4 regions of the Pseudocolwellia sp. G5-9 genome follow, and region 4 is predicted to be linked to each of the others. Evidence: predicted binding sites of a transcription regulator. Region 4 holds the regulator's gene; each other region holds the start of a gene.
The links. The regulator LexA, encoded in region 4, represses DNA repair genes until DNA is damaged. The targets are predictions, from matches to a motif close to TACTGTATNNNNATACAGTA.
Positions count from the first base shown of each region.

Region 1: dinB (DNA polymerase IV) is a predicted target of LexA. The motif match lies at 2,754-2,773, and genes of this name have one in related genera.
Region 2: recN (DNA repair protein RecN) is a predicted target of LexA. The motif match lies at 2,869-2,888, and genes of this name have one in related genera.
Region 3: AC0L5Q_RS00410 (DNA recombination protein RmuC) is a predicted target of LexA. The motif match lies at 5,226-5,245, and genes of this name have one in related genera.

Region 1 covers NZ_CM147893.1:4,574,644-4,580,827, reverse strand. Annotated here, with positions in the region: gene AC0L5Q_RS19955 (hypothetical protein) at 1-1,610, shown strand, start outside; gene dinB (DNA polymerase IV) at 1,682-2,740, opposite strand; gene nqrM ((Na+)-NQR maturation NqrM) at 2,910-3,131, opposite strand; gene AC0L5Q_RS19940 (FAD:protein FMN transferase) at 3,240-4,253, opposite strand; gene nqrF (NADH:ubiquinone reductase (Na(+)-transporting) subunit F) at 4,503-5,726, opposite strand; gene nqrE (NADH:ubiquinone reductase (Na(+)-transporting) subunit E) at 5,790-6,184, opposite strand, start outside.
Region 2 covers NZ_CM147893.1:4,610,803-4,616,986, forward strand. Annotated here, with positions in the region: gene AC0L5Q_RS20135 (SRPBCC family protein) at 1-257, shown strand, start outside; gene AC0L5Q_RS20140 (RnfH family protein) at 250-609, shown strand; gene AC0L5Q_RS20145 (outer membrane protein assembly factor BamE) at 711-1,058, opposite strand; gene recN (DNA repair protein RecN) at 1,174-2,841, opposite strand; gene arsJ (organoarsenical effux MFS transporter ArsJ) at 3,419-4,630, opposite strand; gene AC0L5Q_RS20160 (ArsJ-associated glyceraldehyde-3-phosphate dehydrogenase) at 4,636-5,646, opposite strand; gene AC0L5Q_RS20165 (phosphatase domain-containing protein) at 5,675-6,166, opposite strand.
Region 3 covers NZ_CM147893.1:103,235-109,418, reverse strand. Annotated here, with positions in the region: gene AC0L5Q_RS00435 (DarG family dialkylresorcinol biosynthesis protein) at 1-220, opposite strand, end outside; gene AC0L5Q_RS00430 (beta-ketoacyl-ACP synthase III) at 222-1,367, opposite strand; gene AC0L5Q_RS00425 (dialkylrecorsinol condensing enzyme) at 1,375-2,298, opposite strand; gene AC0L5Q_RS00420 (DUF2141 domain-containing protein) at 2,314-2,862, shown strand; gene AC0L5Q_RS00415 (hypothetical protein) at 2,926-3,777, opposite strand; gene AC0L5Q_RS00410 (DNA recombination protein RmuC) at 3,833-5,215, opposite strand; gene putP (sodium/proline symporter PutP) at 5,569-6,184, opposite strand, start outside.
Region 4 covers NZ_CM147893.1:3,466,672-3,472,855, reverse strand. Annotated here, with positions in the region: gene ctaD (cytochrome c oxidase subunit I) at 1-1,326, opposite strand, end outside; gene coxB (cytochrome c oxidase subunit II) at 1,405-2,961, opposite strand; gene lexA (transcriptional repressor LexA) at 3,511-4,125, opposite strand; gene AC0L5Q_RS14975 (hypothetical protein) at 4,235-4,579, shown strand; gene AC0L5Q_RS14970 (DUF1294 domain-containing protein) at 4,941-5,534, opposite strand; gene AC0L5Q_RS14965 (hypothetical protein) at 5,716-6,184, shown strand, end outside.

The sequences.
Region 1 (6,184 bases), 1.1 Mb from region 4:
ATAGCAACATAACTGAAACGGTTATATCTGTATCAAACAATGCAGAAAAAGTGATTGATTGGACAGCAACTACAACGGCTGATTGGCTAACTTTAACGCCTTTAGCAGATGGAAATACCCTTAAAATAAGCGCAGATACTTCAAAGGTAACTGAAAATGCAACATCACTAGCCGACATTAGTATTGAATCAAATACTACAAACGAAGCTATTACTGATGTTGTAAGCGTAAGTTTATTTCATTCAACTACCTTAACTGAAAAACAAGATATAGATCTGAGTAATGTTTTAGTAAACACTAATGCGATTGCAACATCTCCTTCGCAGCCTTTGGTATATGTTGGTGTAAATAATGAAATTAAAGTGTTTAATATTTACACGGGGGAATTGCTTAATACTTTAATTGCTTCACCTGAAGGCACCCAAGTAGCACAGTTTGTTATGCACCCACAAGGCACCTACTTGCTAGCTCAAGCAACTGAAACAACAACGAGTGATGATGAAACATCTACGGTTACCCATAGATATAGAATCAACTTAGCAGACAATACCATAAGTGAAATTGAAGATTGGACGATAGTTGCTGCACCTGATCGTATCGTTAGATTGTCTGGCCGATATTTTGTATTAACAACCGCTTTAGAGTTTGCAGACGAAAACTTAAAAAGCCTTTACTTTAATAATGAAGAAGGATTTAACCCAACTAAAATTGCAGTTGCTGAATTAACTCATAGTGTATTTGCAATTGATAATACGGATTCGAGTTTATCTAAAATAAAAAGATTTAAAGTTGAAGTAAACGACTATACCACAGAAAAAGTAGCCACTAACTTAACTCATAGTTACCACCCTACGAGTCTGCCTGATGAAGAACCTATTATAGATTTAGCCGTAACTAACGATGAAAAAAATCTATACCTTGTGAGTAAAACATCTGAATGGCTGAGTTTTGATGGTACAAGCTTTACTGATAATGGTTTATTAGCGAAAGAAGAAACGGTACTAAGAGCGGATCAAGCCACTGAAACAATTGTAAATGAAGATATAACCTCAAGTGAAGATAATATAGTTACTCACTCTGTTTACCTAAATAGCCTTAATCAGCCTCATTATATAAGAACAATTAAAGTACCTAATACTTCACCTATATTGTATGAAACACACATTAATACCTACAGTACGCAACAACAATTAATGTCGAGTATTTCTGCCTCTAACAATACTCAATTATTTAATATATCGCCTGTTGATATTAGTTTTTCACTCAGTGCTCAACACATAATAACAAACGATAAATCAAGTAATAATATTACTGCCAACATAGCGCCATTTATGCCTGACACACTTGAAGTAACCTTTAATGTACCGTTAGCTAAACCGGAAGATGAACAGTTTATTGTTAATTTAGGCAATATTGATAGTGGCTGGCAAGCCTTAAGAAATGAAGATTGGATAGTAGGAACTAAAGATACTGAAAAGCCAAGTGAGCTTATTATTACCTTAGTCGATTACAACACGTTAGCTTCTGGTATATATCACGACGAGATCATTGTATATGATGTTGCTAACCTTGCATCAGCAACAATCAAAGTAGTGTTAAACGTTGAGTAATAATTCCATTAAATTTTAAAACTAATTAAGGGCTGCATTAACAATATAAGTTAGCTGTAGCCCTAATCTCTTTATAACTCCAACTCAAATTGATGTTGCTCGTCAGCTTCTTCCCCCAAACCAATATGTACACCTAATAATCTCACCGCTTTACCCTCTCCGCGAGCTAATGCTTCTTGTAAAAGCTGATTAAAAATATCATCGTCAAAACTATGATGCTTAAATTCTTTAGTGGTTTGATGAAAGTCTTTGAATTTAACTTTAACCCCTAATTTACTGATATCTCGTGTTTGAAGATAAGATTCAGAACGCCGCTTTAGCTCAGGAATCAGCTTTTCATGCATATACTCACTCAGTTCTTCTACTGAGCTAATATCGTGAGCAAAGGTTCTCTCAACACCTACAGACTTACGTATTCGACTAGTAACCACTTCTCTATTATCTACGCCATGACATTTATGCCATAAAGAGATGCCTAATTTACCAAACTTATTAATAAGTTCAGATTTTTCGTAGGCAATAACATCTCGCCCAAACTCTAAGCCATGTGCTTTAAGTTTTTCAAACGTTACTTTGCCTACACCGGGAATTTTACTGAGCGACATTTTTTCAACAAAGTCGTTAACTTTGTCAGGCGTAATAACACATTGTCCGTTAGGTTTATTTTCGTCGCTGGCAATTTTGGCTAAAAATTTATTGGGAGCTATACCTGCTGAAGCGGTAAGATTGAGTTCATCAAAAATATCTTGTCTGATCTGTTCAGCAATAAGTGTCGCGCTACCTTGACAGTGTTTAGAGTCGGTAACATCTAAATAAGCTTCGTCTAATGATAAAGGTTCTATTAGGTCTGTATACTTTTGGAAGATAGCTCTAATTTTTACCGATATTTCTTTATATACATCCATTCTGCCATTCACAATAATAAGATCAGGGCATAACATAAAGGCTTTAGCGTTTGGCATAGCTGAACGTACACCATATTGGCGAGCTATATAATTAGAAGTGGATAAAACACTGCGAGGACCATTACCGCCAACGGCCATAGGCACATTTTTTAATTCAGGATTATCTCTCATTTCTACTGCGGCATAGAAACAATCCATATCGATATGAATAATTTTACGAACCATAGAAAACTCAAAGCACTGTATATAAAAACAGTTTAAAGGAGTTGTTAGGTATTTACAATGAGGAAGATAATGAACGAAGAAATAAGTGATACATGCTGCACCACTTATTTAATTGTTGGAGTGATATAAAGCTGTAAAGCTATTAGGTCGTTAAAATAGTCGACTATAATTAGATATTTTTAATATCTATAGAATTTTCGTTAAGAGCAGCGGCTTTTTCACGTTCAATTCTTTTTTCACACGGGTTATCACAGTCACAAGCTTTTTCAATGCCCATTGAAGATAAACCACCACAAGAGCCCGCAAGTGTTTTATTTTGAAAAATATAACCAACGGCCATTGCAGCAACAACCACGAGAAAAAAACATAATGTAATTAAAAAGATACCCACAATGTAACCTTAATATTTTGTTCAAATGTATTCATGCTTTATTCTATTTAAAGCACAACTTTTAATATAGACCGAGTATATGTAAACAATATTCTCGCTTAATTTTTTTTATTTAAGATATTGAGCAAATTTTACCGTGCTTTGCTCAACAAAGCCATTTTCTGATTTACTAATAAAGTAAGCAGCTATTTCATTTTCTTCTGCAAAAGCTAACGCTTCTTTTTCGCCCATCACCATTAATGCTGTAGATAAACCATCAGCCGTCATTGATGATGGATGAATTACCGTTACAGAGACTAACTTATGATTAATAGGTTTTCCTGTAGCAGGATCAATAATATGAGAAAAACGTTGCCCGTTAGATTCGAAATAATTTCTATAATCACCAGAAGTAGCAACAGCGTTATTTTTAGGAACAACAACTTGCTGAACAGCGCGTTCGGTTGTTACTGGTTTCTCTATAGCGATATGCCATAACTCGCCAGTATCTTTAAAGCCTTTTAAACGCATTTCACCACCAATTTCTACTAAGTAGTTGTGTATGCCTCTGCTTTCCACTAACTCGGCAATTAGATCGACTCCGTAGCCTTTAGCAATGGTAGATAAATCAATATAGAGTTCATCAATTTTTTTACTTAATCGACCATCTACTAACTCAATATTTTCAATACCTACTTTACTTTTAGTTTGTTCGAGTAACTCATCAGAAGGCACTTTTTCAAGACGATATTCAGGACCAAATCCCCATAAGTTTACTAAAGGCCCTACGGTAACATCTAACTTACCATTACTTAATTTACCTAAACGAATAGCTTCTTCAATAACACGCGCTAAACCTTTAGATAAAGTAACAGGCTCTGACGATCGTAATTGATTAAAATGTGAAAGCTCTGAATCAGGAATATAGGTAGACATTTCTTGGTTAACATTAACAAGCGCACTGTCTATATCTTTTTGTAGTAATTGGGTATCAATAGAGTCGTTTTCTACTATCACTTTAATATTATAAGTGGTTCCCATTGTTCTACCTTGCAGTAGTACTTCTTTTTTGTCTAAGTTTTTACTAGGAAAGCATCCCGTCAGTAAAGTTAAAACAAGCGTGATTAATATTAAGTTTTTCATACAACTTCCAAAAGATTATTATTTATGTAAATGCACTTCTATTAGATAGTAAATTGCACTTATATAAATAATAAAGGCGACCTAAGTCGCCTTTAAATAAAATATTAATTAAATATTTTAGTGTGAATTATATTTTAAAGTTAAGCGAAGAATAGTGGTGCTAATTCAAGGCGGATGCACGGAGTTGACGATAGTCAATGAGTACATCCAACGCTGAAGTAGTGCCAATAGGCAGCTTAAAATAAAATATTAGCCACCAAAGTCATCTAACATGATATTCTCATCTTCTACGCCAAGGTCTTTAAGCATATGAATAACAGCAGCATTCATCATTGGTGGACCACACATGTAGTACTCACAATCTTCTGGCGCTTCATGATCTTTCAAGTATTGTTCATGTAATACGTTATGAATAAAACCTGTTAAACCATCCCAGTTATCTTCTGGTTGAGGGTCTGAAAGTGCAACATGCCATTCAAAGTTGTCATTAGCAGCCGCTAAGCCGTTATAGTCATCTTCATAGAACATTTCACGTAGTGAACGTGCACCATACCAGAAACTCATTTTACGCTTAGAGTTTAAACGTTTAAGTTGATCGAATATGTGAGAACGCATTGGCGCCATACCAGCACCACCACCAATAAATACCATTTCAGCATCGGTATCTTTCGCGAAGAATTCACCAAATGGACCTGAAATAGTAACTTTATCGCCAGGTTTTAAGCTAAAGATGTACGATGACATTTTACCTGCTGGTAAGTGTAATCTTCCTGGAGGAGGCGTAGCAATACGCACGTTAAGCATGATAATGCCTTCTTCTTCAGGATAGTTAGCCATTGAGTATGCACGTAACGTTGGTTCATCAACTTTTGATTCAACATCAAAAAAGCCAAAATGATTCCAATCGCCACGGTATTGTTCATCAATATCAAAATCGCTGTATTTAACGTGATGAGCTGGCGCTTCAATTTGAATGTAACCACCGGCTCTAAACGGTACAGATTCACCATTTGGAATTTGTAGTTTTAGTTCTTTAATGAAAGTTGCTTTGTTATCGTTAGAGATAACTTCACATTCCCATTGTTGAACACCAAAGATTTCGTCTTCTACTTCAATTTCCATGTCTTGCTTAACAGCAACTTGACATGAAAGACGACAACCTTCTTTAGCTTCACGTTTAGTGATATGACCTTGCTCAGTTGGTAAAATATCTCCACCACCTGAATGAACATGTACACGACACTGTCCACAAGTACCACCACCACCACATGCTGAAGGAATAAAAATACCTTGGTCAGCAAGTGCGCCTAATAGCTTTCCGCCAGCACTAGTCGTAACTGCTTTATCTGGATCGCCATTTATACTAATAGTCACGTCACCTTCTGCAACTAACTTCGATTTAGCAAATAAGATTACTAGAACCAAAGCTATAACGATCGCAGTGAACATGCCTACGCCGAGAATGATTTCCATCGACTTTTCCTTATACTTTTCTAGGGGAATACAAGTTACAACTCGTATTCCTTGTTAATCTTATTATAACGAAATACCACCGAAAGAAAGAAAGCCAAAAGCCATCAATCCTGCAGTAATAAACGTAATACCCAAACCTTTAAGGCCATCTGGAACGTCAGAATATTTCATCTTTTCGCGAATACCAGCAAGCAATACAATAGCTAATGCCCAACCGATACCAGAGCCAACACCATAAACAACAGATTCACCTAGCGTTAAGTTTTTAGATACCATAAATGATACCGCACCAAAAATCGCACAGTTAACCGTAATTAACGGTAAGAAGATACCTAATGCTTGATATAACGCAGGGAAGTATTTATCTAACACCATTTCAAGGATCTGAACTAATGCAGCAATAACACCGATAAACGTTATAAATGATAAGAAACTTAAATCAATTGTTTCTTTAGGGT
Region 2 (6,184 bases), 1.1 Mb from region 4:
AAAAGTGGTTTACTACTAAGAATACGCTATTGAATAACTCAGAAGTTGTGATGGAATTAGTTGATGGGCCATTTAAAAAACTTACAGGTGGTTGGGTATTAACACCATTGTCGGAAGAAGCGTGTAAAATTGAGCTTGCTTTAGAATATGAGTTTTCAAGTAAGATTTTTGATTTGGCTTTTGGTAAGGTTTTTAATCAGTTAGCTAATAATATGGTTAAGTCTTTTACAAGCAGAGCAAATGAGGTTTATGGATAAAATGGAAGCTAATAGCACGTTAGATAATAAAATTACTATTGAAGTTGTGTACGGTACACCTACTAGTCAAAAGATTGTTGAAACGATTGTAGATGCCGAAACAACTATTGAAGAAGCGATTAAATCTTCAGGTATTATGGCTATTTATCCGGAAATTGATTTAGCGGTTAATAATGTTGGTATATGGAACAGAGCGGCTAAATTAACGGATAAGCTGGTTGATTTAGATAGAATTGAAATTTACAGACCTTTAATTGCTGATCCTAAAGAGGTAAGAAAGCGCCGAGCTGAAAAAGCTAAAGAAGAAGGTCGAGCGAATAAAATTACAGGCGGTAGAGTTAAGCCATTGTAATATAAATGAGTAAAAAAATTGTATTAAAAAAGGCTGATATTCAGCCTTTTTTATTGCCTTAACCCCTATTTTATTAGAATAATTGGGATGGCGTTAGTTACTTAGTTTTCTATTGGAGTGTTATATGATTCAGGTAGTTCGAAATCGCCTGAAGCTGAAACTAGATGACCATTTTCAAACACTACGGTGAATTGTTTTTTAACGTTATGTTTTTCACCTTTACCTGATTTTAAACGGTAAACATAGTGCCATGTGTCGTCGTGAAACGAGTCAACAATTACAGGACTACCTAAAACGAACTTAACTTGTTCTTTCGTCATATTTAATTGAAGTTTGTCGATGTCTTTTTGTACTAGATAATTACCTTGTGGCATATCTAATCTATAAACCCAACTCGAACAAGCACTAATTGATAAACATAAAATAAGGGTTAAAACGCGAAACAACATGTATTAAATTCTTCCTATTTAGAGGTAAGTGCAGATAATAACTAAGCTAAGCTTTATATACAAAGCTATTTTGATTTTATCTAACTTTTATACTTACTCAGCTTGTTTTTTAACCTTAACTGGCAAGTAGTTCTTGGGCATTTGCTAAGCTGGTATCTGTTATTTTATTACCAGCGAGTAAACGCGCAATTTCTTGGACTCGACCATTTTCAGAAAGTTCAGTTACGGTTGTTTCTGTTCTAGCTCCATCGGTTAACTTTGCAACAAACAGCTGTTGATGGCCTTTACTTGCTACTTGAGGTAAATGAGTTACACAAATAACTTGGGTGTTTTTAGCCAGCGTTTGTAATTTTGAACCTACCATAGATGCTGTTGGGCCACTTATGCCTACGTCTACTTCATCAAAAATGAGGGTAGGGGTTACAATTTTTTCAGCTAAAATAACTTGCATGGCTAAACTGATCCTTGAAAGTTCTCCGCCTGAGGCTACTTTGTCCATAGCTTCAAGAGGTTGCCCAGGGTTGATGCTAACTAAGAAAGACACGTCGTCGCTACCTGTAATGGATAGTTTTTCATTTTCAGAAGGTTGAATATTTGCCTTGAATTGACCATGAGGCATGTTAAGTTCTTGAATGTTAGCTGTTATTAATTTACTTAATTTTTGGGCTGATTTTATTCGTGATTTTGTGAGCGCATTAGATGCTTCAAAATAGTTTATTTTAGTTTTTTCTATTTCGTGGGCTATTTCTATTAATCTATTTTCATCTGAACTTATGTTTTTTAATTCTAGAGAAAGTTCAGCATGAAACTTAGCAAGATTTTCAGGTGCTATGTGATGCTTTTTAGCAAGTAGAATTGTTTGAGAATATCTTTCTTCAATCATTGCGTAAGTTTGGGGATCAAGCTCTAAATTATCGTAGTAGTGTTTTAATTCACTATTGGCATCTTCAATTTGAACAAGTGCTTCGTTAATTGTATTGGCGATGTTTGACAGTTTGTTATCTAATTTAGATAAGCTATTTAAGCTATCGCTTGTTTTTCTGAGTGAATCAACAATATTAAAATTATCGTCTTCAGATAGGGTTTGTATTGAGTATAGGGTATCGTTCAAAATATCTTGTGCGTTACTATGGCGTTTGTATTCAATTTCGAGGGATTCAAACTCACCATCTTGCAGTGAAAACTCATCTAGCTCTGTTACTTGATATTGTAATAAAAGTTGTTTGGCATCTCTCTGTAATTTAGTTTCATTTAATACCTCCAATTCGTTACTGAGCTTTTTGTAGTGATGAAAATAGTATTGAACATCGTTGAGTAAATGGCTGTGATTTGCGTAGCCGTCTAACATTTTGCGTTGTTCGGTACTTTTCATGATTAATTGGTGATCTTGTTGACCATGTATATTGATAAGTAAGCGGCCAATTTCTTTTAATTGAGTAAGAGGAACCTGACTACCATTAATATAGGCTTTAGAACGACCTTCTGCTGATACTACTCTACGCAGTATACATTCGCCTTCTTCGTTGATTAAATCGTGCTGACTTAACCATTTAAGTGCTTGTTTGTTTTTTGAAATATCAAACGTAGCGGCTAGTTCTGCTTTAGGTGTTTCAGGCCTTACTACGTTGGTTGTAGCTCTTTCTCCTAAACATAAACCAAGAGCATCAATAGCAATAGACTTACCAGCTCCTGTTTCACCTGTAATGGTTGTCATTCCATTTTGCCAGTCAATATCTAACGATTTTACAATGGCGAAATTTTGTATATTTAAGTGTAGTAACATAGTACGAATCAATAGTTAAAAATGATTAACTGTTAATTTATACAGTAACTGTTTTTTATGCAAGTATTGATTGAAAAATAGTTTGATTTTTTAGCTGTTGGTTATTTATGTATTAACGCATGCTATGTTTAAGGTATTAATTTAAATCATTAATGTATCATTTTTTATCGCTGTTTTGCTATTAACATTATAGTGGTTCAATTTTGTTCATTCTTATCATTAATTGTTTATCAGTAGGTTTTATATGGATCTTCATTAATAATGAGAGTTCTTGTTCAGGATTTTCTTGGTTGTAGCTATATTGAGCTAAATCAATTGAAATATTTATGTCAAAAGTCGTGAAAAACTATAAAAAATGTTACAAAAATAAGAAAATTTAAAAACTCCTAAGCTATGTAGTGAATGGTCGCTTATTAGACATTAGCTGAGGTTAGCTTTTGTGAAACCATGAGCATATTTAGGGAATATTATCCAATATTTTCTGCCACTTGTGGAGATGATTTAAGCTCATAGCTGACATTAATGTTCAAATTTTAACGTTGACTATGAGCTTTAATACATTAACTTTATAAGAGGTTCACTTCTTCAACTTTAATGATAATAAAGATGCTATCGCCACAAATAAACTTGATATCCATAAGCAGGCTTCTAGCCCGTAATTTTGATATACCCAACCTGAAAGCACAGTACCAATCAATCTCCCCATAGCATTAGCCATATAGTAGAAACCAACGTCAAGGGACACACCATCATTACCTGCATAACTTACAATTAGGTAGCTATGCAATGAAGAGTTAATAGCAAAAACAGCACCAAATATTAACAATCCTATAATGATTGAAGCTTGAATGTGAAAATTAAAGTGTAACGCTAAGGCTATCGTCGCAGGTATTACGGTTAGGTAGCTTGCCCACAAAAATGCAGATTTACCTGTTGGTACTTTTCCCTGATTTTTACCGGTAAAATAAGGCGCAAAGGATTGTACTATGCCATAGCCAATAACCCAGCTCGCCATAAATCCACCAACCCACCAATGATCCCAATTAAAGGTTACAGCTAAAAACACAGGTAATGCCACCACAAACCAAACATCCCTTGCGCCAAATAAAAACATTCGTGCCGCAGAAAGTAGGTTGATTGATGAACTTTTTGAGAAAATATCTTTAAATTTAGGTTTGTTTTTCGCTTTCCCTAAATCTTCTTTTAAAGTGATTAAACTAAATACCCATACAATGGCTAACAGTGCAGCCATTAAGATGATTGCCCCTTTAAACTCTAGTAAGGTTAATAGCAATCCACCTAAAAAGAACCCTACTCCTTTTAGTGCATTTTTAGAACCCGTAAGTATAGCAACCCACTGATAGAGCTTACTTTCAGCTCCTTCGGGCACGAGTAATTTTATAGAGCTTTTGGCACTCATTTTATTTAAATCTTTGGCAATACCCGATAACGCCTGTGCGATCATCACATAAATAACCGTTAACATTTCAGCAGGCACAGCTAACATACCAAGAGCGACTATCTGCATGGCCAAACCAATATTCATGGTTTTATTTAAGCCAAGTTTTGCACCTAACCAACCACCAACAAGGTTGGTAATTACACCAAATATTTCATAAAACAAAAACAGCATGGCAATATTTAAAGGGCTGTATCCTAATTGATGAAAATACAGCACTACCAGCATACGTAGCGCACCATCTGTTAAGGTAAAAGCCCAATAATTGCCTGTTATCACCAAGTATTGTTTAATCGCTGGAGGTAACGTTTTGAGTGATAAAAGCCCCATAAGAATTAACCTTTATCTGCCAAGCCAACCATACGTGCTAATTCTGCGGTTCTATTGGCATAACCCCATTCATTGTCATACCAAACATAAAGTTTTACTTGCGTATCATTTACGACCATTGTTGATAATGCATCAATGATGCTTGAACGTGGATCCGTTTTATAATCAATCGACACAAGTGGACGTTCCTCATATCCCATAATGTTTTTTAATTCACCTTGGGCTGCTTGTTTAAGTAATTTATTTACTTCTTCAACGCTTGTGTCACGTTCAACCTCAAAAACACAGTCAGTAATTGAAGCATTAGTTAAAGGAACTCGTATTGCATGACCATTTAATTTCCCTTTAAGTTCAGGGAAGATATGCGTAATTGCAGTAGCCGATCCTGTTGTTGTTGGTATTAAACTGATGCCACAAGAACGTGCTCTACGCAAATCTTTATGTGGTGCATCAATGATCGTTTGAGTATTGGTGATGTTATGAATGGTGGTCATTGAACCATGTTTAATGCCTATTTTTTCATGAATAACCTTAACTACTGGTGCTAAACAATTTGTGGTGCATGAAGCTGCAGTAACAATTGGATGAATAGCTTTATTGTAAAGGTTCTCATTAACTCCCATAACAATGTTCAATACACCTTCTTCTTTTACAGGAGCGGTAACCACCACACGCTTAACACCTTGGTCTAAGTAAGCCTGTAACAATGCTTTAGTTTTAATTTTTCCTGACGCTTCAATAACTACATCACAACCAGACCAATCAGTATCTTGAGTCGCTTTGTTGTGTGTACACGGTATTGCTTTACCATTAATAACGATTGAATCATTTTCATGAGTCACTTCATGGTGCCAACGGCCATGGACTGAATCAAACATCATTAAGTGTGCAAGTGTTTCAGCATTGCCTGCAGGATCATTAATGTGAACTATCTCAATATCATCCCAATCGAATGCTGCGCGCATTGATAAACGCCCCATACGGCCAAAGCCATTAATGCCAATTTTAATCGTCATAAGTGTGTCCTAAATATGTTGTTTAAATTTATAAATATGAATTAAAGTAATCGAGTTGAGCTGGATTTTTTAGAGCTTTAGGTCGTATTTTTTGAACTTCTTCAATAACCTTTTCACTAGGCCATCCAATCGCTAATAAAATCAGTCCAATCACTAAACCTGTTCTCCCAGAGCCACCTTTACAGTGGACTGCAATGGTGCCTTTGTTATTTATCACTTCTAATATGTTTGCCTTTGTGGCTGCCCATTCAGATTCAAAGGCTTGGCTTGGAGCGGCATCATCTAAAATAGGGAGTTGAACCCATGCAATGTCTTGTTTTTTACATTCTGTTGGTAAGGTGAGTGCATTGTTCTCTTCCATTTCATCATTAAACATCAAGGTAATAAGCATGCTTGTGCCTGCCTGTTTAAGTGTTGAAATAGATTGAGATAAATTAACTTCTTTCGTACCAGGGCAAGGGGTAAATATAAGTTGAGCACCGTTTTCAAGGGCTAAAATATCAAATGGATGTGTTGGCATAATATTTCCTAAAAATGA
Region 3 (6,184 bases), 1.4 Mb from region 4:
AATAACCTAAAGGCGATACTTTTCCTTGTTGGTAATCGATTGTCGCTTGGGCTAATTGTTCATCTAAAGCTTTTACTGCCATTTCGGTTGCAAAGCCTTCTACTTCCCAGCCAGAAGATTTTACGCCTTCATAATGACCTTCGTCACCTACTGCATATATCAGCTTTTTATGGCCACTGTATGATTTACATGAGTCTTGAGGAACTTCTTCTTTTTTCATATTACACCACGGTTAATTGCATAAAGGCGCTTGAAAAGCGTCCACTTTCAGGAATATAACACAATATTTTTTGTCCTGGTTTAAGCGCTTTAGTTTTAAATAGTTCTTCTAACATAATAAAAATAGAGGCTGATCCTGTATTCCCTTTTTCAGTCAAATTAGTAAACCACTTTTCATACGGAATAGAAAAATCAATATTCACTAAACCTTCAAACAATCTTTCTCTGAAGTAATGGGAAGAATAATGAGGAAGGAAGTAATCGTAATCTTGCGCTACTATGCCTCTTTTACTGATAATTTGAGACAAAGCTTTTTCAACAGTGGTTCTTACAATATTTTCATTTAACAATTTAACGTCTTGCTTCACCGACATTATCGAGAGCTGTTCTCTTTGTTGAGCACTGTAATTCATCCAACCAACGAGTTGCCCATCTTTTTTGTCAGCTCCAGAATACATGCAAGCTTCCATTTCATTAGCAAAAGAAGATACATCAATCCAATCAATTTCTAACGAGATTCCTTTGGCGTTAGGTTCATTTGACACTAAAACAGAACCTGCGCCGTCACTTAACATCCAGCGTAAAAAGTCTTTCTCGAAAGCGATTTCAGGTGTTGTATTAAGCTGTGAAAGTTTATGTTCGCATTCAGCTTCAAAGTTCTCAGATTTCATAATACCTGACGCAAGTTCACTTGCTACCACAACACTTTTATTACTTTCACCGGCTTTAATATTTAAAAAAGCATATTTCAATGCAGTTATACCACATAAGCAAATACCTGACGTTGAAACAGCTTCACAAGGAGGGTTCTTTAATTCACCATGCACCATAACTGCATGATTTGGCATAACTTGATCTGCCATAGAAGTACTAGCAACTAAGCTATCAATAGCGTTTAGTTCAGCTTCAGAATTAAAAAGTTTACGTACGGCAGCTGCGGCTAAAGACGCATTAGTATAATTAAATTCACCTGTTTGAGGATCTATACCATAGTAGCGAGATTTAATACCGTTACTTCTTAAAATTACAGGTTTAGCACGAGATTTTTTACCTGCTATTTTACCAATAACTTCTTCCATATCTGAGTTTGAAACTTTCTCATTAGGAAGTACTGCTGAAATGTTATTAATAAATACACGTTTTACCATAGCTCGTTTACTCTCCTGAAGGTTGAGCATAATACTGTTTTTGTTTAGATATTTTATCTTTAAAAATTGAAGAAAGTAATTTAATAATTAATGCGGTAATAGGTACAACAGTAATAATTAAAGCTAATAAAAAAGTGGTATAAAAACATAACCCTAATTTTCGACGTATCGTATTTTGAGGACCTAAAAGCATTAATAACTTGCCCCAAACTTTAAAACTGCGATGCCCTATTTTTTCACTAAAAATAAATTTTTCATTTACTTTTACCGCTTGCAACCCTTGCATTATCGGTTCAGACAAATCTTTTTTATTTAGTTCAACGTCTTCAAATCGTTCAATAATCGCATCACCAAAACGTTTTGCATCCGTAATATCTTTATCTGAAACGCCTGCTTTTGGCACCCAAGACCATGATTTTTTCTTGCCAGTAAACATCCATAGAGGTGTAGCTAAAAAGCTAAAACCAGCGCCACATTCATCTGCCAGAACGATATTGTCAATTAACTTCGCGCCTAAATTATTCAATAAACCTTTCATTTTCTCTTGCGCAGTTAACCACATACCACGGCAACCCAGTACGGTAATAGTTGGCGTGTTTTTAAAAAGTATTTTGGCGTCTTCTGTTTGTAAGAAGCTTGATATAGGTAAAGAAGGCGACAAAAACCACACTTGATAAGACAAAATAATTAAATCGTATTTTTTATGGATAGGTGCACGCGATGATAATTCGATCGGCTTCATATAAACCGATTCAGGCATTATTTGAAAAAAATCAAAAAAAGACCAAGGGAAAGAATAGGCTGCTTTAGGAACAACTTGATGGTAATCAATATTAATGTCTTTAGCTGCTTTTAAAGGCCCTGTAATAGCGTTTGTTATTTGAGTTAATTGCCCTGTTTGCGAATAACCAATAACTAATACATTTCGCACTAAATAGTCCTTTTATTGCCCGATAAAATTAAGTGGCGTATCATAGCAAAACCTTTTGTAAATAAAAATGCCCTACTCGTGAACTTCAAGCCTCTCATATACTTATTTATATTTACATTCTTTTTTTTTAGTTTTATCTCACTCGCTACACCACAAGATAAAGCATTTAAGTTAGCCATCACCATCAAAAAATTAAAAACACTTGATGCGCCAATAACATTTGAATTATTTAAGATCGTTAATGAAAAGTCAGCACAATGGACGTTACTCAAGCCACTAAAAACAAAAACTATTACCTTAAATGATAATCAGCTTATTGTTTATTTTGATGGGGTAACGCAAGGGAAATATTCAATCAGAGCTTTTCAAGATATAAATAAAAACAATATATTAGATACGTCTATATCTTCAATTCCTAAAGAGCCTGTAGCTTTTTCACAAAACCCCAGTTTATTTAGCGGTGAGCCTACAATTGAAGATACAATGTTTTTGGTTCAATCGGATATGACGATACCACTTAATTTTAAGCATCCTAAAAAGAAGAAAAAGAAGAAACACAAGTGATACAACTCTCCCCACAAAGCTTTTATAAAATCGACAATTAAACAAAAGCTTTAGCGTTTTAAGTTAGGCCTTATATTTTTGAATAATAGCGTTGAAATCTACCGTACCTTTAACATAAGAGTTTTCAACTTTTGGTAAGTCGTTATAAGCATCATGAGCATAATCTCTTATTTTAGCTACATTCGATTTTTCAGAGACAATTTCCATAACTTGAGTGTAACGTCCATTATTAAGAGCACCTAATGCTCGGCAAATCCAAGCCAGTGGATCAACTTCGTATGCTGCGGCTTTGGTATGGTTATTGAGAATAAACTCGCTTAAAGCATCGGCAATATCACTATCAACCTCGCCATTAGCTTGAACTCTTTGAGCAATGGCTTTTATTGAACGTAAGTCTCCTTTTGCAATAGCAAACAAGGTACGTTCTTTTTTGTTTAAGCTCGCTTTAGGTACAACAGATTTAATTTTTAGCGGCTTGTTTACTTCAGGTTTATTTACTGAAGATTTATTTACTGCAGTTAAATCTATACTCCCTCTTTTATATTCATCTTGGCTTTTAGGGAGTTTTTTAAAAGAACTTTTGGCGTATTTTCTTAATTTTTTATGAGTTTTACTATTCGCTATATTTATAAGTAAATTTCTATAACGTCCATCGTTTGTCGCCGCTAACGCTTTACATGCCCAAGATAAAGTATCTACTTCAATAGATAGCGCATTTTCATATTTAGATAATAATATTTCAGCTAATATATCAGCATTATTTCGAGTGTTTTCACGACCTGCAGCCATTGTTTGAGAAGCTATTTTTATTTGAGATAAGTTACCCGAAATAAGTTGCTGATAAACATCAGCTTTGGCTATGAAGCTAAACGAAATAATAAATAATACTAAAGCTGACGTTAATAATTTTTTCACAAATAGTCCTTTAAAAATACGATGTACCGAATGTAAATAGGCTTAAAAATTTATTTTACTTCTTTTCTTCAATTAAATCTAAATCAACACTTTCTATTTTTTCAAAACGGTTTGATATTTTATCTGCTGAGGTATGAATCTGCTTAACATCATTTGCCGCTTGATCTATATGTTTGGCTAAGTTATTAAATCGACTTCTAAAGCGCCCAAAATCATCCGACAAACCTGATAAATGAGCTTGTATTACATGAATTTGTTTACGTGTTTCTTCGTCTTTCAGTACTGATCTAGACGTAGTTAATATAGCCATTAACGTTGTTGGCGACGCTAACCAAACGCGTTTTTTATTAGCGTAATCAACCAAGTCACTTTGATGAGCATGTATCTCGGCAAAAATAGCTTCAGCAGGAATAAACATAATAGCGCCGTCTGAGGTTTCTTTATCTATTAAGTATTTATCGCTAATGTCATTTATATGTTTTTTAATATCCACTTTAAATTGACGTTCAGCGGCTTTTCGATCGTAATCACCTAACTGATTATCTGCCATTTTTTTATAACTTTCTAATGGGAACTTGGAATCGATAACTACATTACCCGTAGGTTTGGGCAACATTAATAAACAGTCTGCTATTTTTCCGTTTGATAAAGTATGCTGCAATGAAAAATGTTGTTCTGGTAACACGTTTCTGATTAACGCGGTAAGTTGTACTTCACCGAAAGCCCCTCTTGAACGTTTGTCTGCAAGTACTTCTTGTAGGCTCACAACATTGGTTGATAACTCGGTTATTTTCTTTTGAGCATCATCAATAAGCGCGAGTCTTTTCAAAATATCATTAAAGGTTTTAGTGGTTTTTTCAAAGCCTTCCGCTAAGCGTTGCTCAACTTGCGCGTTAATTTCTTTCAGTCTTTTATCGGTTGACTCAGTGAGTTTTTCAATACCTTGGCTTAATTGTACAGCAGACGATTCAAGAGATTTAGCGAGTTCTTGGCGATTAGATTGACTTGCTTTAGATAAATGTTCAACAAGTTGGTCAACGGCTTTATGTTGATTTTGACTAAACTGCTGTTGGTGTTCATGTAGCGCTTTAAGAATTTGTTCACTGAATGTATTTTGTTGCTGTTGTTGCTGCTGGCTTTGCTCTAATTGCTGACGCATGAGTTTCATTTTCAGATCAGCAATTTGTTGTTCCATGTAAGGTTTAAATGAATGCGTAATTTGACTTAATTGGCTTAATTCAACACCTCGTTCAATACTATTTTGTTTGGCTAAGGTTTGATCATTTATTAACTGAAATAAATGTTCGTTAATTAAAGACACTTTCGATCGCTGACTAAAATACTGAACGATATTAATAACAAAGATCACAACAAGTAATATAAAAATTCCTACTGTTGAATACTCGTTTAACAACCTAAATAACTCGTCTATTTGCATACCTGTCCAAAACTGTATAAATAACCAGTTTAATTAGAGCATATTTTCTTTCTAAGATTAAGTTTAATTCGTTAATAATGTGAAGTTTATTTAAATAAGCCAAAAGCTTGGTCATAGTTTAAAACAACTATGACGACTTTGATTAAAAATAGTTTTATGATTGGCTGTAACGCTGCTAGTACTAAAGGCTGTGAGATAGCTTTACAAGTAATTAACCATTAGGCTGACTAGAATGGTCTTATACCCGTTACCAATCAAGGGACTATTTCAGAGCACTTGAATGCTTACGGGTATAAAACTTCGCTAGATACCAAAATCTCAATATCCAGCGATATTTCAAATACGCTATAAAATTAAATGTGATGCGTTAACATTTCATCATGCTTAGCTAAAACCTCAGTATCATCTTGAGGTGCCAATTTACTTACCACATAAATAACTAAAGAACATAAAATAAACCCAGGAACGATTTCATACATTACTGAACTTAATGACTCACCATTAATAGTGATAGGAACATAGACCCATAATAATACAGTTATCGCTCCTGTTATCATTCCAGCTAAAGCAGCATTTTTGGTCATTTTTTTCCAATATAAACTACCAATAACAACAGGCCCAAAAGCGGCACCAAAACCTGCCCAAGCGTTACTCACTAATGATAAAATAGATGAGTCTCGATCGTAAGCTAAGTAAATTGCAACTAACGCCACTAAACACACAGATATACGTCCTACGAATACTTGTTGCTTATCTGTAGCATCGCGGTGTAAAAATGTTTTATAAAAATCTTCAGTTAAAGAGCTTGATGTAACCAATAGTTGGGAAGAAATGGTACTCATAATGGCAGCTAAAATTGCTGCTAATAAAAACCCAGCAATTAATGGACTAAATAGAATTTGAGACAAGAGAATAAAAATAGTTTCAGGGTCATCAAGCTCTATGCCGGTTTTGGCCACATAAGCAATA
Region 4 (6,184 bases):
AGCATAGTCAGGTATACGACGTGGCATACCCGCTAAACCTAAGAAATGCATTGGGAAGAATAGTAAATTTACAGAGATAAGAGAGCACCAAAAATGCCATTTAGATAACGACTCGCTATACATATGCCCAGTCCATTTAGGTAACCAATAATAAGCCCCTGCATAAATAGAGAATAACGAACCAGTAACCAATACATAATGGAAATGCGCAACAACAAAATAGGTATCGTGATATTGAAAATCAACAGGAGTCATAGCTAACATTAACCCTGAAAACCCACCAATCGTAAATAAAATAACAAAAGCCAGCGAAAACAACATAGGCGTTTCAAAAGTTAATGAACCGCGCCACATAGTTGCTACCCAGTTAAATACTTTTACACCCGTTGGAACTGCGATCAGCATAGTACAATACATAAAGAACAGTTCGCCAAATAACGGCATACCTGTTGTAAACATATGATGAGCCCACACGATAAAAGAGAGTAATGCGATAGACGAGGTTGCATACACCATTGACGCATAACCAAACAGCTTTTTACGTGAAAATGCAGGAATGATAGTAGATACAATACCAAACGCTGGCAGGATCATAATATAAACTTCAGGGTGACCGAAGAACCAAAATATATGTTGGAACATTACGGGGTCACCACCACCTGCAGCATCAAAGAAGCTGGTGCCAAAGTAAGTATCGGTTAAGAGCATGGTTACCACACCGGCAAGCACCGGCATTACCGCTATTAATAAATAAGCTGTGATGAAAAATGTCCAAACAAATAATGGCATTTTCATGTAAGTCATACCCGGAGCACGTAAATTCATTATGGTTACAACAATATTGATTGCCCCCATGATGGATGAAATACCCATAATATGAACAGCAAAAACAAAGAATGCTGTACTACCATTTGAATACGTTGTTGATAATGGAGCGTAGAAAGTCCAACCAAAGTTTGGCGCACCTGATTCCATAAAAAACGAACTCAATAAAATAGCGAAAGCAAAAGGTAATATCCAGAAGCTCCAGTTATTCATACGAGGTAAAGCCATATCTGGAGCACCGATCATCATAGGTAGCATCCAGTTAGCAAAACCAGTAAAGGCCGGCATAATGGCGCCAAACACCATAATTAAACCATGTACCGTCGTTAACTGATTGAAAAAGTCAGGCTCAACAATTTGCAACCCGGGCTGAAATAACTCAGCTCGAATTACCATAGCTAACGCACCGCCCGTAAGTAACATAATAAACGAGAACCATAAGTACAGCGTTCCTATGTCTTTATGGTTAGTGGTATACAACCAACGTTTTATCCCCGTCATTTTATGATCGTGATGCTCGTCGTGCGAATCGTGATCAGACTGTTCTGTTGTTATATTTTCTGTTGTCATGTCTACCTCCTACTTCGCACTGGCAGCATCAACTGCTGCGGGTTGCACTAAATCACCGGTGTCGTTACCCCAAGCATTACGCTCATAAGTGACCACTGCAGCAATTTGAGTTTTAGTTAATTGACTACCGAACGCGGCCATCGCTGGGTTTTTCTTACTACCATTAACAACCATATCGATATGAACCGCTACGTCGCCAAGGGCAATAGCACTACCTTTAAGGGCAGGAAATGCCGGAGGAATACCAGACCCCGTGGGTTGATGACAAGCAGCACATGAAGCTGTATAAACTTCTTGGCCCATTTTCATCAAATCGTCTTTGGAATATTCTTTTGATAGGTCTTCTGCAGGAGCCGCTTCTTCAACAACCGCTGCTATTTCAGCAACTTTGTCTTCAACTACAGCAACCGCTTCTTTTGCGTTATCAGTAGAACCGCCAACCGCCTCTTGAACATCAGCCGCTTGCACAGCATCACCCGTATTGTTACCCCAAGCATTACGCTCATAAGTAACCACAGCAGCAATTTGTTTTAACGAAAGCTGCTTGCCGTAACCTTGCATTCCAGTACCCGCTTTACCATTAAAAACCGTTGAAATATGAGTCGCTATATCACCTGTAGCAACAGGACTACCTTTAAGTGCAGGGAATGCAGGAGGAAGACCTGTACCAGCCACTTGATGACACGCAGCACAATAAGCGACATAAGTTGTTTCACCTAACGTCATCAACTCTTCCATAGGAACAGAGGCATTTAACGAGGCTTTTTCAGCTTCAGCAGCTTGTGCAAGTAACTCATGTTGCTCATCAAGCCATTTGGCATAATCTTCTTCAGATTTCACCTCAACCACAATCGGCATAAACCCATGATCTTTACCACAAAGTTCTGCACATTGGCCTCGATAAATACCTGGCTTATCAACATTTGTCCAAGCTTCGTTGATAAAACCGGGGTTAGCATCTTGCTTCACAGCAAACGCTGGCACCCACCAAGCATGAATAACATCGTCAGACGTAATTAAAAAACGTACTTTTTTATTAGCAGGAATAACAAGATGCTTATCTACCTCAAGTAAATAATTCTCGCCTTTAGCTGCTGAAGTACCTGATTGATTTTCGTATTGATCGCGTGGAGTTGATAAAACAGAATAAAATTCAATGTTTTGATCAAAATATTTATAATGCCACTTCCACTGAGACGCAGTCACTTGAATGGTAACGTCTGAATCGTCATTATTCTCCATTTCAATTAACGTTTTAGTGGCTGGAATAGCCATGGCAATTAGAATTACGATTGGAATAGCGGTCCAAAGTATTTCTACTTTAGTGCTTTCATGGAAAGATGCGGCCTTTGCGCCTTTAGATTTTCGGTGAAAGACCATTGACCAGAACATGGCACCAAAAACAAAGATACCAATAACAGTACAAATATACATAACCAACATATGTAGATCATAAACATCTCTACTTACCTCAGTTACACCCTTGGTTAAATTTAACTGCATATCTGCTAATACTGAGCTCGAAAATAAACTTCCCAAGCTCAGCCAACATAGGTTACGTCTCATAACTCGACATCTCCCTCACTCCTCTGTTAACGCAAAAAAGGCAAAACCTGTTCAATGAACAGTCATACTTTGAACGTTTTCGCTATTCTATATTTATTATTATTCGCTCTACGAGTGTTAAGTATCAAACTTCAACTCAATATCATTTTGTATACTTTCCATTCTAGAATTACTCAAATATTAATCTAGGTCAAATTTTAAATTAGAGTTATTACATTAATAAATATTAACAAATACAATAGAGTAACAACTCTAAGATGCTGAAAGCCTTATAGGTAATGAGGCTAAAGATTGTTTTATTTTTAAACAGCCCTATTATTTAAGACAATTAATAATTTTATTTCAAGAAAAGCAAAGTGATTATTTTTTGATCAAAGAGTGAGCAATCACCTGAATTGAGAGAATTGAAGTATTAAAACGAGGAACTAAAGTTAAAAATAGGACTAAAAGGAGATAAAACAGAATTTACTTTAAATTAAAAACGCTTAAAAAGTAAACTCTGTGTGTTCATGGTATTAAGTAGTTTGGTGTAACAAACACAAATAAATATTACATCCAATCAGCGGCACGAATAACACCAACAGCAATACCTTCAACATTAAATTGTTGCGTTGTTAAATCAACAACAATAGGTGAAAATTCTTCGTTTTCAGCATGTAAATACACAACATTACCTTCACGCTTAAAACGCTTAACCGTAACATCATCTTCGACTCTTGCTACAATTACCTGTCCGTTTTTTACATCAGTGGTTTGATGCACAGCGAGTAAATCGCCATCAAGAATACCAATATCTTTCATACTCTCACCATTTACACGGAGTAAATAGTCGGCGCACGGTTTAAACATAGTGCCATCAATTTTGTAATGCTCTTCAACATGCTCTTGCGCAAGAATTGGCTCACCAGCAGCAACCCTGCCAATTAAAGGCAAGCCATCTTGCTCTACAAATTGTTCAGTAAGTCGAATACCACGAGAAGTGCCCGGTAGCATATCTATATAACCTTTTTTAGCTAACGCTTTAAGGTGTTCTTCAGCAGCATTAGCCGACTTAAAACCAAAAAAGTCAGCTATTTCAGCACGTGTAGGTGGCATACCCGTTTCAGATATTTTTTCTTTAATCAGATCAAATATTTGTTCTTGTCTGGGAGTTAATGGGCGCATTATATTCCTTAGGTTATAACCTGTGTTTTTCAACAGTGATAACTGTTAGTATATACAGCCTGTAAATAAACGCAACCCTGTTGGTTTTGTTGGGGTTTGTGTAACTTTTATGAAAAGAATGAATGATGTTCTTCCCGCGTTAGAGCTTTTTCAATGGGCGTATATAAAGTCGTGCGAGCAATATGATGTAGTTAAAGACTCGTTAGGAGAGATAGACAGCTACCGAATTCAGTACAGAGCCGAACGAAAAGAAGTGATTGCACAAATCATTCGTAGCAGAATTCAGGGTAGTAAAATTGAACCTGCCATCACACGTTATTGTCACGAAAATAATATAGCCTCGCCAGATAAGTTTATTACTATGGTATTACAAGAAATTGAAACCCTACATTCTGGCGCTCTGGTAAGCTTGGGAGTAACCGAGTCGATATTTAAAGCGTGGAAGATTAGCTAGCTCGATGGTGTATATACCCGTTACCATTCAAGATGCAGGTTTCAGTGGGAACTAAAAACAATTTAGGCACAGATTTTACGTTCCAAACAAAATCTAAGTACATACATCCATGTATGCAAGGCATTAAGTTTACGTCATGGTTATTCCCTTACTAAAGTTAATAACGAAGCATAAATTGTTTTTAGACCCATCGAAGAAGCACTTGAGCAAAATCACTTCTTCGTTAATGCTTTTTATAAGGGAACGACCATTATTGCAAAGCATTGCCTTGAATTGATATCGCTCAAGTGCTCTGAAATACGCATCTTGATTGGTAACGGGTATAAAAGCTAAATACTAGCAGTTATACCTTAGTGTAGTGTTAAAAAATAAGTTTGCCATTAAACGACACCAACCATACTAACGCGCAGCAATTAATAATAACCGTTAACCAAAAAACAATTCTAAAGTCTCTTTTTTGAGATTTATGCCTAAGCATTTGTTGTGCAATTGCAGCACCTGGCCAGCCACCAACTAAAGCTAAAATGTGTAAGGTGCTTTCTGGAGTACGCCACGCCCCTCGTTTTGCTTTAGACTTATCAAGCGCATACGCAAAAAAGGTAACAAAGCTCATACCTAAATATATAAATACAATATTTTCAGGTAAATATCCCATCATTAAAGCTAATGCTATGCTTGCTAAAAAAATAACCGATAAATAGATAGAAAACTTACTAATACTTTTAGCTTGTTTTTTCTTTAACTTTTCACCTGCATATGTTGCTTCGTCTGCGCAATAGCGGCCTTGCTTATCTTTACTTATTGAAAAAGTAATAACATCGTTTATTTGAGGATCACGCTGACGATTTGAAAAAGCAGTTTTGTGAATAAAAACGTGTTCTCCACCACCATTAGGTGCAATGAAGCCAAACGCTTTGTCGTTATTCCATTTTATTAACTTTCCTTTTAAGCGCATTTTCACTTCCTGTTAGTAATTTAAAGCTTTGTTAAAAATAAATAATATTACCCTTTTTATGAGGTGATATGAGTATTTCTCAAGATGGTATTCGTTTATATAAAAGTACAATTACGATATAGTTTACCCCTGTTATTTAAGCTTATGTTTAAAAATCACTAAATACTTTACAGGAAGTAAAATGAAGACCTTATTAATTGTTGCTTTATCCACAGCGTTATTTACCTTAAGTGCAAACGCAACTAAAACAAATAACTGGGAGCAATACGAACAGCTTGCAGAAACAATTGAAGTAAATATAGCAAGTGCTTCATTTAAAACATTAGCCGAAAAAAGCATTGAACTTGTTGAGCTTTCTAAGCAACTGTTACCTGAATTTATGAATAAAGAAAGTGCATGTAAAAACTACTTATCTGCGGTTTTATCTGCCTCTGATGAAATGCTCACCATCTCGCTTGATGACATTGAGCGCGATTATCATTCTGACGGTAAACTACCCGAAGTTGACTCACCTATTTGTTATTACGCTAAAGACTTATTAGTGCACCCAACTACCATGGCGATTGTTTCAAATACCCAAAACGATACTAAAAAAGCACGCGCTCAAATAAAATTAGAACTTGAAGAAGTGTTAACCCATTTTAGCTTTG